DNA from 3 places in the Streptomyces sp. NPDC002701 genome. Region 1 is predicted to be linked to each of the others. Evidence: riboswitches for the same ligand, from Rfam matches in the RefSeq annotation. Region 1 holds a riboswitch; each other region holds the start of a gene.

Region 1 (5,208 bases):
GGCCTGTGGGAGCTCACGTCGAGGCTCGCGGAGCGCAAGGACATCAGGGCGCCGCTCGTGCCGCTGGCGGTGGGCGGTGCGGGGATGGTCGTCGCCGGATACGTCCGCGGGCCCGAGGGCGCCTGGGTGGCGATGGCGCTCACCGCGCTGGCGGTCCTGGTCTGGCGGATGACGGAACCTCCCGCGGGCTACCTCAAGGACGTCACCGCGGGTGTGTTCGCGGCCTTCTACATCCCGTTCCTCGCCACGTTCGTGGCGATGATGCTCACGGCGGACGACGGTGCGCGGCGGGTGCTGACGTTCCTGCTGCTGGCCGTGATCAGCGACACGGGCGCGTACGCCGTCGGCTGGCGCTTCGGCAAGCACAAGCTCGCTCCGCGCATCAGCCCCGGCAAGACCCGCGAGGGCCTGCTCGGCGCGGTCGCCTTCGCGATGGCGGCGGGTGCGGTGTGCATGCAGTTCCTGATCGACGACGGCACCTGGTGGCAGGGCCTGATCGTCGGCTTCGCGGTCGCGGCCAGCGCCACGCTCGGCGACCTCGGCGAGTCGATGATCAAGCGCGACCTGGGAATCAAGGACATGGGCACCCTGCTCCCGGGCCACGGCGGCATCATGGACCGACTGGACTCACTGCTGCCCACCGCTCCCGTGGTGTGGCTGCTCCTGGTGCTCTTCGTGGGCTCCAGCTGAGCACCGGACCTCGCTGCGCGGTACGAGGACCCCTGGCCGAGGGCGGCCGGGGGTCCTTCGCGTACGGCGACGGTCTGATCGTGTGTGCGGAGCCGTGCGCGACGCGGTGTACGGCGGGCGCCGGGGCCGGGGCGGCGTCAGCCCTGGCCGCCGTACTCGTGGGGACGGCCGCCCTGCCACTCCACCCACTGGGGATCGTCCAGCAGTTCCCCCGCGTCCGGCAGGCCCGCGCGGCGCAGGAACTCGACCACGTCGGCATCGCTGTGGGCGAGACCGGCGACCTGGGCGCGGATGGACACGCGGCGCCCACGGCCACCCGTCGGACGGTGCACCACGATGGGCGCCGTGCCCGTTCCCTCGGACTGCGGCCGCTCGCGGTTCACAGCACACCGAGCCCGGTGTCGGGACGGCAGTAGGGGCACGCCGTGACGCCGTCCTCCGTGATCGCGCGGAGGGCCTGGTCCCGGCCCAGCGGTTTCGTGTTCTTGCCCGCCATGCCGCAGTCGTCCGTATGGACGGAGTCGGGGGCGGGCCGGCCGCCCGCCCGTCGCATGGCGAGCCTGTACCCGAACGCGGGTGACGGCAGCGTGCGCGCCGCACGCGCGGTGACGACCTCCTGCCGCTCCAGCTCGGCGATGGTGTCGTCAGTGCGGCGGAGCTGCCAGACCAGCCATTCGCGGACGCTGCGCAGGCGATCGAGACGAGACACTTTTTCGGACACGAGTTCGATTCTAGGTCCTGATGCGACTCCTGGGACAGCACCCCCACCGAAGCCCGGCCCGAGCCGGGCAACCGGCGGCCCGGGTCACACGAATCGATCTGCGACACTGGTACAGCCATGCCTAAGCCCGGAGAACTTACATTCGTCGCCCCCCGCGGAGCCAAGAAGCCGCCGCGGCACCTTGCCGATCTCACGCCTGCCGAGCGTAAAGAGGCCGTTGCCGCGGTCGGTGAGAAGCCGTTTCGTGCCAAGCAACTCTCGCAGCACTACTTCGCGCGGTTCGCGCACGATCCGGAGCAGTGGACCGACATCCCGGCCGGGTCGCGCGCCAAGCTGCAGGAGGCGTTGCTGCCCGAGCTGATGACGGTCGTGCGGCATCTGTCCACCGACGCGGACACCACCCGCAAGACCCTGTGGCGGCTCTTCGACGGCACCCTCGTCGAGTCCGTGCTGATGCGCTACCCGGACCGGGTCACCATGTGCATCAGCTCACAGGCCGGCTGCGGGATGAACTGCCCGTTCTGCGCGACCGGGCAGGCCGGCCTCGACCGGAACCTGTCGACCGGCGAGATCGTGCACCAGATCGTCGACGGGATGCGGGCCCTGCGCGACGGGGAGATCCCCGGCGGTCCGGCGCGGCTGAGCAACATCGTCTTCATGGGCATGGGCGAGCCCCTCGCCAACTACAAGAGGGTCGTCCAGTCCATTCGCGCCCTCACCGACCCGGAGCCGGACGGGCTCGGACTGTCGCAGCGCGGTATCACCGTGTCGACCGTCGGTCTCGTCCCCGCCATCAACCGGTTCTCCGACGAGGGCTTCAAGTGCCGCCTCGCCATCTCCCTGCACGCGCCGGACGACGAGCTGCGCGACACCCTCGTACCGGTCAACACGCGGTGGAAGGTCCGGGAGGTGCTGGACGCCGGCTGGGAGTACGCGGCCAAGTCCGGGCGGCGCCTCTCCATCGAGTACGCGCTCATCCGGGACATCAACGACCAGGCGTGGCGCGGTGACCGGCTCGGGCGGCTGCTCAAGGGCAAGCCGGTGCACGTGAACCTGATCCCGCTGAACCCGACGCCCGGCTCCAAGTGGACCGCCTCGCGGCCCGAGGACGAGAAGGCGTTCGTCGAGGCGATCGCCGCCCATGGTGTGCCCGTCACCGTCCGGGACACCCGTGGTCAGGAGATCGACGGGGCGTGCGGGCAGCTGGCGGCCACCGAGCGGTAGTCTGGCAGCGTTCGTACCGACACATCTTCATATTCCGACAGGGGAGCGCCACAGCGCTGAGAGTGCGGGAGAGCCCGCAGACCCTCTGAACCTCGCCCAGGTCATTCTGGGTAGGAAGTTCGGTCACTACTCAAGCTGTTGCGCCCTGCCCGGGACCGACCGAGGTCCCGGGCAGGGCCGCGTCTCTTCCTGGACAACCCAGGAGGAACCAGAACCAGTGCGTACCACGAGCATCACCCACCGGCTCACCGCCGCCGTCGCGGCCACCGGGCTCGGCCTCGTCGCGCTCAGCGCGTGCGGGTCCTCCGACTCCGGGGACGGGGGTTCGGGCGACGAGGGCTCCGGGACCGTGACCCTCGTCAGCCACGACTCCTTCGCCTACAGCAAGGACGTCCTCAAGGCGTTCGAGGAGGAGTCCGGCTACAAGGTCAGGGTCCTCAAGGACGGCGACGCCGGGCAGGCCGTCAACAAGGCGATCCTCACCAAGGACAACCCGCAGGGCGACGTCTTCTTCGGCGTCGACAACACCCTGCTCTCGCGCGCGCTCGACAACGGGCTGTTCCAGTCGTACGAGGCCAAGGGAGCGGACCTCGTCCTGCCCGAGTACCGGGTCGACCCGGACAGGCACCGCGTCACGCCGATCGACTCCGGTGACATCTGCGTCAACTACGACAAGACCTACTTCAGTAAGCGTGACCTGGCGCCGCCGACGTCCTTCGACGATCTGATCAAGCCCGCGTACAAGAACCTCCTCGTCACCTCGAACGCCTCGACCTCCTCGCCCGGCCTCGGCTTCCTGCTCGGCACCGCCGCGAAGTACGGGGACGACGGGTGGGAGGACTACTGGAAGAAGCTCAGGGCCAACGGCGTGAAGGTCGTCGACGGCTGGGAGCAGGCATACAACGAGGAGTTCTCCGGGTCCGCCGGCGGCAAGAAGGCCAAGGGCGACCGGCCGCTCGTCGTCTCGTACGCCTCCTCCCCGCCCGCCGAGGTCATCTACGCCGACCCGAGGCCGAAGACCGCGCCGACCGGTGTCGCGGACGGCACCTGTTTCCGGCAGGTCGAGTACGCGGGGCTGCTGAGCAACGCGGAGAACGCGAAGGGCGGCAAGGCGCTCGTCGACTTCCTGATCAGCAAGAGGTTCCAGGACGACATGCCGCTCAACATGTTCGTGTACCCGGTCCGTGAGGGCGCCCGGGTGCCCCAGGAATTCGTGAAGTTCGGCCCGCAGGCCGAGAACCCCGAGACCCTGGACCCCGCCAGGATCGCCGACAACCGTGACGAGTGGGTCAAGTCATGGACCTCGCTCGTACTGAAGTAGAGGCGCGGCCGCGCGCACACAGGCGTACGGGGAGCGCGGCGCGGCTCGGTCTCATGGCCGTGCCCGTCGCGTTCTTCGGGCTCTTCTTCGCCTATCCGGTCGCGGCGATCACCGCCCGCGGGCTGCGTACCGGCGGGAGCTGGCGGTTCGGGCGGATCTGGGACGTGCTCGCCCAGCCCGACATCCGGCACGTCCTGTGGTTCACCACCTGGCAGGCGCTCGCCTCGACCGCGCTCACCCTGCTGATCGCGCTCCCCGGCGCGTACGTCTTCGCGCGCTTCGAGTTCAGGGGCAAGCAGGTGCTCCGGGCCGTCGTGACCGTACCGTTCGTGCTGCCGACCGTCGTCGTGGGCACGGCCTTCCTGGCGCTGCTCGGCCGGGGCGGACTGCTGGACGACCTGTGGGGCGTACGCCTGGACACCACCGTGTGGGCCATCCTGCTCGCGCACGTCTTCTTCAACTACGCGGTCGTCGTCCGTACGGTCGGTGGCCTCTGGTCGCAGCTCGACCCGCGGCAGGAGGAGGCCGCACGGATGCTCGGCGCCTCACGGTTCGCGGCCTGGCGCACGGTGACGCTCCCGGCGCTCGGCCCGGCCGTGGCCGCCGCCGCACTCATGGTCTTCCTCTTCACCTTCACCTCCTTCGGCGTCGTGCAGATCCTCGGCGGCCCCACCTTCTCGACGCTGGAGGTCGAGATCTACCGGCAGACCTCGGAGATCTTCGACCTCTCCACGGCCGCCGTGCTGACGATCATCCAGTTCGTGGCCGTGGGCGCGATCCTCGCCGTCCACGCGTGGACCGTACGGCGGCGGGAGACCGCGCTGCGGCTGGTCGACGCCGCCACGACCGCGCGACGGCCGCGCGGGGCGGGGCAGTGGACCCTGCTCGCCGCTGTCCTCGCCACCATCGCCGTCCTGCTGGTCCTGCCGCCGGCCGTCCTGGTCGCGCGCTCGTTCGACGCCCCGGGATTCGGCTACTACAAGGCACTGACCAGCGACGAGGGCGGTCTGTTCCTGGTGCCGCCGATCGACGCCGTCGGCAACTCGCTGCGGTACGCCCTCGCCGCCACCGCCATCGCCCTGCTGATCGGCGGACTCGCGGCCGCCGCCCTCACCCGCCGGGACGCGGGACGTCTCGTACGGGGCTTCGACGCGCTGCTCATGCTGCCGCTCGGGGTCTCCGCCGTGACCGTCGGCTTCGGTTTCCTCGTCGCGCTCGACGAACCGCCGCTGGACCTGCGCAGCACCTGGAT
Region 2 (5,208 bases), on a different contig from region 1:
CGGAGCGGGCGGGTGTGCCCGGGTCAGTCGGCCAGTGGCAGGTAGACCCGGTTGCCCGCGGCGGCGAACTCCTTCGACTTCTGGAGCATCCCCTCGGCGACCTCCTCGGCCGAGGCTCCCGCTGCCGCCGTACCGCCGAACTGCTCGGTGATGCTGTGGCTGATCTTCATCGAGCAGAACTTCGGCCCGCACATGGAGCAGAAGTGCGCCGTCTTGGCCGGCTCGGCCGGGAGCGTCTCGTCGTGGAACTCCCGGGCCGTGTCCGGATCCAGGGCCAGGTTGAACTGGTCCTCCCAGCGGAACTCGAAGCGGGCGTCCGACAACGCGTCGTCCCACTCCTGCGCGCCCGGATGTCCCTTGGCGAGGTCCGCCGCATGGGCCGCGATCCTGTAGGTGATGACACCCGTCTTGACGTCGTCACGGTTGGGCAGGCCCAGATGCTCCTTGGGCGTGACGTAGCAGAGCATCGCCGTGCCCCACCAGGCGATCATCGCGGCTCCGATACCGGAGGTGATGTGGTCGTACGCCGGCGCGATGTCCGTCGTCAGCGGACCGAGCGTGTAGAACGGAGCCTCCTCGCAGATCTCCTGCTGGAGGTCGATGTTCTCCTTGATCTTGTGCATCGGGACATGCCCGGGGCCTTCGATCATGGTCTGTACGTTGAAGCGCTTGGCGACCTTGTTGAGTTCTCCGAGCGTCCGCAGCTCCGCGAACTGCGCGGCGTCGTTGGCATCCGCGATCGAACCCGGCCGCAGACCGTCGCCGAGCGAGTAGGTGACGTCGTAGGCGGCGAGGATCTCGCAGAGCTCCTCGAAGTGCTCGTACAGGAACGACTCCTTGTGGTGCGCCAGGCACCATGCCGCCATGATCGAGCCGCCACGCGAGACGATGCCGGTCTTGCGGTTGGCTGTCAGCGGGACGTACGGGAGGCGTACACCCGCATGGACGGTCATGTAGTCGACGCCCTGCTCGGCCTGTTCGACGACCGTGTCCTTGTAGACCTCCCAGGTGAGTTCCTCGGCGCGCCCGTCGACCTTCTCCAGCGCCTGGTAGAGGGGGACCGTCCCGATGGGCACGGGGGAGTTGCGCAGCACCCATTCCCGGGTGGTGTGGATGTTGCGGCCGGTCGACAGATCCATGACCGTGTCGGCACCCCAGCGGGTCGCCCAGGTCATCTTCTCGACCTCCTCCTCGATGGAGGAGGTGACGGCGGAGTTGCCGATGTTGGCGTTGACCTTCACCAGGAACCGCTTGCCGATGATCATCGGCTCGATCTCCGGATGGTTGACGTTGGCCGGCAGAACAGCCCGGCCCGCCGCGATCTCCTCGCGTACCACCTCGGGGGCGACGTTCTCCCGGATGGCCACGTACTCCATCTCCGGCGTGATCTCGCCCCGCCTCGCGTACGCGAGTTGGGTGACTGCCTGCCCGTCACGGCTCCTGCGGGGCAGACGCGGGCGCCCCGGAAAGACCGCGTCGAGGTTGCGCAGTCCACCGCGCGGTGAGGTGTGCTTGATCCCGTCGTCCTCGGGCCGCACGGGACGGCCCGGGTACTCCTCGGTGTCGCCACGGGCGATGATCCAGTTCTCCCGCAGGGGCGCCAGTCCCCTGCGCACCTCCGTGTCGACGGCAGGATCGGTGTACGGGCCGGACGTGTCGTACAGGGTGACCGATCGGCCGTTGGTGAGATGCACCTGACGGACCGGCACGCGCAGGTCGGGGCGCGAGCCCTCGACATACGCCTTGTGCCAGCCGATGGACCTTCCGGCGTCGCCGTTCTCCGGCGGGGCAGTTGCCCCACCGCTCTCGGGTGAGGCGGATACCTCGGTGCCATCGGTCGGGGCGAGCGCCCCGTTCGTCTGGCTGGAGGCAGGCGTGCGTACGTCCTTGTCGGTCATGAGACCTACTCCCTACGCCGGCATTACCCGGTAACAGGTTCGGCGGTCGACGCAGCGTTTCCCGTCCGGCGATGTTCCACGTGAAACATCGCGGATACGGAGGTCAGCGCCCTCTCAGCCCGGTGCTCCGAGCTCCCGCGTGTGCAAAGGTGCTTCCACGCTAGCGTCACAATGGGCGCGGTGAACAGTGGGCCCCTCTCGTTCTTGCGATGATCGGTCGGTGACCACGACGCAGCAGCCTCCACTTCCACCGTCCGAACCGCCCCACGGACAGGGCCCCGACGGCCATGGTCCCGGCGGCGGTGGCGGCGACGGACCTGTCGGCGACGGGCACGGTCACTCGCACAACCACGGCCCCGCGGCCCCGGTCTCCATGCACCTGCGCAAGATCATCGCCGCGGTACTGATCCCCTTCGCCGCGGCGGTCGTGATCGGTCTCGCGGTGCTCTGGCCCGGCGGCGCCCCCGAGCACGAGCGCACGGGTGTCGGCTTCGACCGGCAGACCCAGCAGGCCACCGTGACGAAGGTCGACAAGGTCGACTGCAAGTCGGTGAACGCCTCGGGCGGGACTCCGACCGGCGACACCTCGACGGCCGAGGGCTCGTCCGCGCAGCAACAGGCTTCGGGCACCTGCAAGAAGGCGACGGTCCGGGTCGACAGTGGCAAGGACAAGGGACGTACCTTCACCGAGATCGTCCAGCCGGACTCCTCACGGCAGCTGGAACAGGGCCAGGAGGTGATCGTCGCGTACGCACCCGATGCCCCCAGGGAGCTGCAGTACTCGGTCACCGACGTGAACCGCAAGCTCCCGATGGCGCTGCTCGCCGGTATCTTCGCCCTCGCCGTGGTCGTGGTGGGCCGGATGCGCGGTGTCATGGCGCTGGTCGCGCTGGCCGTCAGCTTCCTGATCCTGACGTTCTTCATCCTGCCCGCGATCCTGCAGGGCTCGAACCCGCTGGTCGTGGCGGTGGTCGGGGCCAGTGCCATCATGCTGATCGCGCTCTACATGTGCCACGGCCTCTCCGCCCGGACGTCGGTCGCGGTGCTGGGCACGCTTCTGTCCCTGCTGCTGATCGGGCTGCTCGGCTCCCTGTTCATCGACTGGGCCGCACTGACCGGCAACACCGACGACAACACCGGCCTGATCCACGGGCTCTACCCGTCCATCGACATGAGCGGTCTGCTGCTGGCGGGTGTCATCATCGGTTCGCTCGGAGTGCTCGACGACGTCACGGTGACGCAGACGTCGGCGGTCTGGGAACTCCACGCGGCCAACCCGGCGATGGGCTGGCGAGGGCTGTACCGGGCGGGCATCCGCATCGGCCGCGACCACATCGCGTCCGTCGTCAACACGCTCGTCCTCGCCTACGCCGGCGCGGCGCTCCCTCTGCTGCTGCTCTTCTCCATCGCGGAGAGCAGCGTGGGGACGGTGGCCAACAGCGAACTGGTGGCGGAGGAGATCGTGCGCACGCTCGTCGGCTCGATCGGGCTGGTCGCCTCGGTGCCGGTCACGACGGCTCTCGCGGCCCTGGTGGTGTCGGCGGACCGCCCGGGCGGCACCACCCCGGTCGAACAGGCGCCGCCCCAACCCCAGCCGCAGGCCGGCTCACGGGCGCCGCTGCGGGGCGGGAGCGGTCGCCGCCGCAAGCACTGAGCACGACTCGCACCGACCCCGCGATGTTCACCTCGCACTGCTCACCCCGCGCTGTTACCCCGCGCTCTGTTCCTCCGCCAGGATGCGGTCCAGGGCCTCGTCCAGGTGGGTGTCGAAGTCGGCGAGGGAGCGTTCCTGCCCCAGCGGTACCAGGCGGTCCGTACGGTCGAGGAACGCCAGCAGGGGCGCCGTGCCGCAGCGGAAGCGGGCCTGGTCGGCGCCCACCTGGAGCCGGATCAGCACGTCGCCGAATCCGTCGGTGTCGGAGGGAGCGATGTGGACGTCTCCGTCCCCGCACGGGCGGCCCACCCCGTCGATCAGCAGTTCACGGCCGAAGGCCCAGGTCACCGGGGCGTCGCCCGGCAGGTGGAAGGTCAGACGCACGGCATAGGGATCACAGGTCTCATAACGCAGCTCCACCGGAATTCGGAAGGAGAGCTCCTCCGAGACGACGAAGCTCATCATGACCTCTGCCTGTACTACTGACTCGCGCATCGCCTACCCCGTCGTCTGCCGTCCATGGCCGGGAATCGTCCACCCAAACACTTCTGGCATCTTGCTCAACGTGTACACCAGATCACAAGGAGTGAGTTTTCAGATGCTGATAGAGAGGGCGAGAGTTCCCAGCAGTCCGCTGATCCCGCTCTGCAGTCGGCGTGCTGCCGGCAGCAGCCGATCGACCTGGTGGGACGGCATGGAGATGGCCACCGCGGCGGCCGTACCGCCCATCGTGATCGGGATCGCGGCACAGACCGCGCCCAGCGCGTACTCCTGATGTTCGATCACGGGCTGCATGCGCCGAGTCGATTCGAGACGCCGCATCAGGGCCTGATCGTCACGCACCGTATACGGCGTGACGGCCTGCACGGGATAGCGGTCGAGATGGTCCCTGCGCGCCTCGTCGTCCAACTGGGACAGCAGGCACTGGCCGATCGCGTGCGCGTGCCCCGTCTCCCGGAAGTCCGCCCACTCCTCGACCGCCGGGTTGCCTGGGGTGTCGGCGACGCACTGGACCTCGATCTCCCCGTCGCGGTAGACCGCGTAGTACACCGGGGCACCGACCGAATCGCGCCACCTCTCCAGCGCGTCGGCCATCGCGCTGCGACGTTTCTGCTCGGCGCCGCTGCCGCTCAGGCGCTCGGTGGCCTCGCCGAGGAAGAACAGGCCCTTCTCGCGCCGCAGATATCCCTCGTGCGCCAGGGTGCGCAGCAGGTGGTACGCCGTGGGGAGGGCCAGCCCGGCCTCGCGGGCCAGTTGCTTCGCGGGCGCTCCGTGCTCATGACGGGCGACGGACTCAAGAAGACGCATCGCGCGCCGCACCGAGCCGATGAGGGTCGTGGGGTGCGGTTCGGAGGGGAAAACCTGCGGTCCTGCCGGCGCGGTGTCAACCGTGGCCAAGGGTCACTCCCGAAGCACGAGGGGGGCCGCCCGCGCGGGGGTATCACGGGAGGGATCGGAACGCCGCTCGCGAGGGTCACCCCCGCGTCGAGTTCCGGACTTTAACCGTCTGCCACCGATCGCTCACGGTATGCGTCGAAAACTTCCCCCACCCGAGGGAACTGTGGACCCCTGCTTCCGGTGACTCCGGCGGCCAGCCCCATCCCCGTCCGACCGCCTACCAGTCACTCCTGGCCGACGAGCCCGACATGAACTTCC
Region 3 (5,208 bases), on a different contig from region 1:
TCGGCGCCCAGAACTCGAAGGAATACGTCGTCTTGCCGGTCGCGAGCATGTCCCGCACGGTGCGTGCGCGGTCAGTCCTGGTGGAAGCAGATCCGAGGGCCATACCCGCAGGTTAGCCAGGGCCGGACGGTCACCCAACCGGGCGCGGAGAATTCGCCCGGATTGTCGACTTGTTGTCCACTCCTCGGACAGTCGGCTCTGTAGCGGACCTCCGGCTGCCGCGTCACGCGGTCCCTGAGCCATGCCGCCTGCGTCCGGGTCACGCCGTCCGCAGGCGCTTCGCGAACTCCGCCGCCGCCGCGCCGGGGTCGTCGGCCTCGGTGATCGCCCGTACGACGACGACGCGGCGGGCGCCCGCTTCGAGCACCTCGTCGAGGTTGCCGAGGTCGATGCCGCCGATGGCGAACCACGGCCGGTCCGTGGCCAGCGCGGCCGTGTCACGGACCAGGCCGAGGCCCGGCGCTTGGCGCCCCGGCTTGGTGGGGGTCGGCCAGCAGGGGCCGGTGCAGAAGTAGTCCACGCCGTCCTGGGCGGCGGCGGCCGACGCCTCGGGACCGGCGTGGGTGGAGCGGCCGATCAGGACGTCGTCGCCGAGGATCGCCCGGGCCGCGGGGACGGGCAGGTCCCCCTGGCCGAGGTGCAGGACGTCGGCGCCGGCGGCGTGGGCGACGTCGGCGCGGTCGTTCACCGCGAGCAGCTTGCCGTGCCGGCGGCAGGCGTCCGCGAGGACGGCGAGGTGTTCGAGCTCCTCGGCCGCCTCCATGCCCTTGTCCCGCAACTGCACGATGTCCACGCCGCCGGCCAGGACCGCGTCCAGGAAGCCGGCGAGGTCGCCCTGGCGCTTGCGGGCGTCCGTGCAGAGGTAGACGCGGGCGTCGGCCAGCCGGGCGCGCGCGGATGCGGGTGCGGTGGGTGCGGGCATGCGTGGGTCCCCCGTGGCATGTCGGTGGCGTACGGGCCGCGGGAGCGCGGCCCGTACGCCGTGTGGCGTAACGCGTGGTGCGTGTCGCGTGCTGCGTGTTCGGGTCAGACGGCGAGCGCCTGGGCGCGGCGCTTCACCTCCGTGCCGCGATTCTCGCTCAGGGCCTGCGCGGGCGTACCGGGCAGGCTCTCGTCGGGGGTGAAGAGCCACTCGAGCATCTCTTCGTCGGAGAAGCCGTCGTCCCGCAGGAGCGTCAGGGTGCCGGACAGGCCCTTGACGACCTTCTGCTCGTCCGCGTCGACGAAGGCGGCGGGGACGTGCAGCGCGCGGTTCTCACCACGGCGTACGGCGATGAGCTGGCCTTCCTTGACCAACTGCCGGACGCGCGTCACCTCGACGCCGAACTGTTCGGCGATGTCGGGGAGGGTGAGCCAGGCGGGGACGAGAGCATCGATCTTTGCGTCAATCTCGGTCACGGACACAAGCGTGCCATCTCCCACTGACACTCGGTACCCGGGCCGGTCGACCGGGTCACGGCCGACCGGCCCGGTGCCGGTCCGGTCTCCCGTCCCGGGCCACCGCCGGGCGGTCGGTCGCCCGCGCCCTTTAGGGGGCGCTGCGCGTCCCCGCTCAACCCCGGCGGCCGTTCGTCACCTGCGGCCCAGTGGGGGCTGGGCGCGCAGTTCCCCGCGCCTGGGCGGGGGCCGGGGGTCCTTCGTGGGGCGCGGTGCGCAGTTGCTCGCGTGCCTGGCGGGGGCGTCTGGTGGGGCGGTGCTGGGTGGGGGCTCGGCCATTTCGGTGGGCTGTGGCCCGGTAGGGGCGCGGGGAACTGCGCGGTCAGCCCCCACCCGCCCGCGGTCGACGGGACAACCCGCGGCGCTACGCCGTCGCCTTCTTCAAGGGACGGGTCGGGTCCGGGAGCAGGGTGGGGTCCATTCGGGTGCCCGATTCGATCAGGCGGCGGCCCTGCGCCAGGTCCCGGGGCCGCCCCACGGCGAGGACGGCGACCAGCCGGCCGTCCCGGAGCCAGCACACCGACCACGCGGGCCCGTCCGGCCCGCCCCGCCACACCATGGTGTCGGCGGACCCGTGATGCCCCGCGTACTGGACGAAGCGGCCGAACTGCTCGGACCAGAAGTACGGCACCGGATCGTACGCGGCGAGCGTCTCCCCGACGATGTTCGCCGCGACCGTGCGCGGCCCCTGCAGCGCGTTGTCCCAGTGGTGGATCAGCAGACGCTCCCCGTACCGGCCCGACGGGAAGGAGGCGCAGTCGCCGACCGCGTACACGTCCGGGACGGAGGTGCGCAGACGGTCGTCCGCGACGACCTCCCGGTGGGCGCCCAGTTCGACGCCGGAGCCGGTCAGCCAGGCCGTGGCGGGCCGCGCCCCGACACCGACCACGACGGCGCCCGCGGGCAGCCGCGACCCGTCGTCCAGGACCACCGCGCCGGGCTCGACGCGCTCCACGCGCGCGTGGGTGCGCAACAAAGCCCCGCTGTCCGCGTACCAGGCGGCCATGGGGGCGGCCACCTCGGCGGGCACCGCGCCGACGAGCGGCCGCCCGGCGGCCTCGACGACGGTCACCGCGCAGCCCGCCTCCCGGGCCGCCGTGGCGAACTCCGCGCCGATCCAGCCCGCGCCCACCACCACGATGTCGTCCTGCCGGGCGAGAACCGGCCGCAGCCGCTCGGCGTCGTCGAGGGTGCGCAGCAGATGGACACCCGGTACGCCGTCGGCGCCCGGCAGCCGGATCGGTTCCGCACCCGTGGCGACGACCAGGACGCCGTACGGGACGGCGCCCTCGGCCGTGTCGAGTTCACGCCGGTCCGGGCGCAGGCCGGTCACTTCGAGCCCCAGGCGCAGCTCCACGTCGAGGGAGGCGAAGTCGACGTCGAAGGCGGAGCTCTCGGCCTTGCCGAGCAGCACGGCCTTGGACAGCGGCGGCCGGTCGTACGGCTGGTGCGGTTCCGCGCCGATCAGGGTCACGGTGCCGGTGAAGCCCTGTTCCCGCAGGGCCACGGCCGTCTGCACGCCGGCCATGCCCGCACCGACGATCACGACGCCGGGTCGCCCCGCCGGACCTGCTCCCTGTGTCAGCTCACTCACCCGATCACCTTAGGCAGTCGGGCAAATCGTCGGTCAGGGCCGCGGCCGGTGAGCTGTCACACAGCGTCAGCCCCGGGCGGCCTCAGAGACATCGCCGGCGGTGGAGTCCTCGGCGGCCTCAGCGGCCCCGGCGGCCACCTCTTCGACCACGCTCGTCCCGCTGCCCTCCTGGGACTCCCACTCCCAGGTCTCCTCCAGCCGGACCCTGCCGTCGGAGGTCTCGGCGACGAGGGACACGCAGTGCCCCGAGGAGGTGGTGCCGTCCGCCTTCAACTGCACGTAGCGGAAGTCGAGCCGGTCGCCCTCCCGGGTGCCCACGAGGTGGCCGCGGACGACGTCGCCGCCCGCGTACTCGGCCCAGATCTCGCCGTCCTGCTCGTGGTAGGCGAACCGGGTGCGCGTACCCACCTGACCGGGGGCCTGGTCGGCCACGGGGGCGAGAACGAGTCCGTCGAGCGAGCGGGCCATGCGGGGCGCTCCCTTACTGCGGTGCGGGGCGAAGAGCTAGGGTGGCCAACGTAGAGCACTCGCGGGAGCCCGGACGCACCGGGCTGAGAGGGAGGCTGGGCGGCCTCCGACCGTACGAACCTGATCCGGGTCATGCCGGCGAAGGGAGGGGCTGGACGCCCATGTCGCGTACATCGCAGGCATCTTCACCCGACGAACCGATCACCACCGGACCGGTCGCCGACGAACCGATCACCACCGGACCGGTCGCCGACAAACCGGTCACCACCAGACCGGTCGCCGACGCACCGCTCACCACCAGACCGGTCGCCGACGTCCTGGTCGTCGGGGGCGGCATCATCGGGCTGGTCACCGCCTGGCGGGCCGCGCAGCGCGGATTCACCACCGCGGTCGTGGATCCCGGACCGGGCGGCGGCGCCGCGCAGGTCGCCGCCGGGATGCTGGCCGCCGTCACCGAGCTGCACCACGGCGAGCAGACCCTGCTCGGGCTCAACCTGGCCTCGGCACGGCGCTATCCGGACTTCGTCGCCGAGCTGACCGAGGCGACCGGCCAGGACCTCGGCTACCGGCGGTGCGGCACGCTGACCGTGGCACTCGACGCCGACGACCGCGCCCATCTGCGGGAACTGCACGCCCTGCAACAGCGGTCGGGCCTGGCGTCCGAGTGGCTGAGCGGCCGCGAGTGCCGGCGCCTGGAGCCGATGCTCGCGCCCGGCGTGCGCGGCGGGCTGCGGGTGGACGGCGACCACCAGATAGATCCCCGGCGGCTCGCCGCGGCCCTGGTCACGGCCTGCGAGCGGGCCGGAGTGGTCTTCCACCGGACGCGGGCCGGGCGGCTGACCGTCACGGCGGGCCGGGCCACCGGAGTCGTCACGACGGACGGCACCGGGCTGTCCGCGGGGCAGGTGGTCCTCGCCGCGGGCAGCCTCAGCGGACGCCTCGCGGGCGTGCCCGAGGACGTACGGCCCCCGGTCCGTCCCGTGAAGGGGCAGGTGCTGCGGCTGACCATGCCGCGGCCCGGCGCGGTCCTGCCGGGCGGGACCGCGCCCTTCCTGAGCCGGACGGTGCGTGCCGTGGTCCGCGGCAGCCACGTCTACCTCGTGCCGCGCGAGAGCGGCGAGCTCGTCGTCGGCGCGACCAGCGAGGAACTGGGCTGGGACACCACGGTGACCGCGGGCGGCGTGTACGAACTGCTGCGGGACGCCCACGAACTCGTCCCCGGCATCACCGAGCTGCCGCTCACCGAGACACAGGCCGGACTGCGGCCCGGCTCCCCCGACAACGCGCCCCTGCTCGGCCCGACCGCTCTGCCCGGTCTGCTGCTGGCGACCGGCCACCACCGCAACGGCGTGCTGCTCACCCCGGTCACCGGCGACGCCCTGGCGCACGCCCTGGCCACCGGTGAGCTCACGGACGAGGCGCGCCCGTTCACCCCCGGGCGGTTCAGCGCCGCCGCACTCACGGAGCAGCCCGTATGAACATGACCGTCCTCGTCAACGGGGAGCGGCGGGAACTCGCCGCCGACACCGCCCTCGACACGCTCGTCGCCACCCTCTGCGCGGCCCCCTCCGGCGTCGCCGCCGCGCTCAACGAGACCGTCGTCCCGCGCGCGCAGTGGCCCGGGACCCTCCTGCGCGAGGGAGACCGCGTCGAGGTCCTGACCGCGGTCCAAGGAGGCTGACCCATGGCCGACGACCCCTTCGTCCTCG

Evidence for each region. Region 1 has a riboswitch for thiamine pyrophosphate ahead of ACFYXC_RS24455 (thiamine ABC transporter substrate binding subunit). Riboswitches for the same ligand answer to the same signal wherever they lie in the genome.
Region 2: it holds a riboswitch for thiamine pyrophosphate, as region 1 does, so the genes downstream of both, thiC (phosphomethylpyrimidine synthase ThiC) here and ACFYXC_RS24455 (thiamine ABC transporter substrate binding subunit) in region 1, are expected to answer to the same signal.
Region 3: it holds a riboswitch for thiamine pyrophosphate, as region 1 does, so the genes downstream of both, thiO (glycine oxidase ThiO) here and ACFYXC_RS24455 (thiamine ABC transporter substrate binding subunit) in region 1, are expected to answer to the same signal.

The regions. Positions count from the first base shown of each region.
Region 1 covers NZ_JBIAQL010000009.1:191,278-196,485, forward strand. The annotation lists gene ACFYXC_RS24435 (phosphatidate cytidylyltransferase) at 1-690, shown strand, start outside; gene ACFYXC_RS24440 (hypothetical protein) at 828-1,073, opposite strand; gene ACFYXC_RS24445 (DUF6233 domain-containing protein) at 1,070-1,399, opposite strand; gene rlmN (23S rRNA (adenine(2503)-C(2))-methyltransferase RlmN) at 1,529-2,635, shown strand; TPP riboswitch at 2,665-2,770, shown strand; gene ACFYXC_RS24455 (thiamine ABC transporter substrate binding subunit) at 2,853-3,956, shown strand; gene ACFYXC_RS24460 (ABC transporter permease) at 3,932-5,208, shown strand, end outside.
Region 2 covers NZ_JBIAQL010000005.1:168,960-174,167, forward strand. The annotation lists gene thiC (phosphomethylpyrimidine synthase ThiC) at 24-1,898, opposite strand; TPP riboswitch at 1,891-2,047, opposite strand; gene ACFYXC_RS16550 (YibE/F family protein) at 2,119-3,552, shown strand; gene ACFYXC_RS16555 (SsgA family sporulation/cell division regulator) at 3,607-4,047, opposite strand; gene ACFYXC_RS16560 (IclR family transcriptional regulator) at 4,147-4,950, opposite strand; gene ACFYXC_RS16565 (DUF5326 family protein) at 5,168-5,208, opposite strand, start outside.
Region 3 covers NZ_JBIAQL010000001.1:987,030-992,237, reverse strand. The annotation lists gene metF (methylenetetrahydrofolate reductase [NAD(P)H]) at 1-103, opposite strand, end outside; gene thiE (thiamine phosphate synthase) at 260-922, opposite strand; gene ACFYXC_RS04235 (Rv2175c family DNA-binding protein) at 1,027-1,398, opposite strand; gene ACFYXC_RS04230 (NAD(P)/FAD-dependent oxidoreductase) at 1,802-2,965, opposite strand; gene ACFYXC_RS04225 (hypothetical protein) at 3,098-3,499, opposite strand; TPP riboswitch at 3,551-3,663, shown strand; gene thiO (glycine oxidase ThiO) at 3,661-4,977, shown strand; gene thiS (sulfur carrier protein ThiS) at 4,980-5,180, shown strand; gene ACFYXC_RS04210 (thiazole synthase) at 5,184-5,208, shown strand, end outside.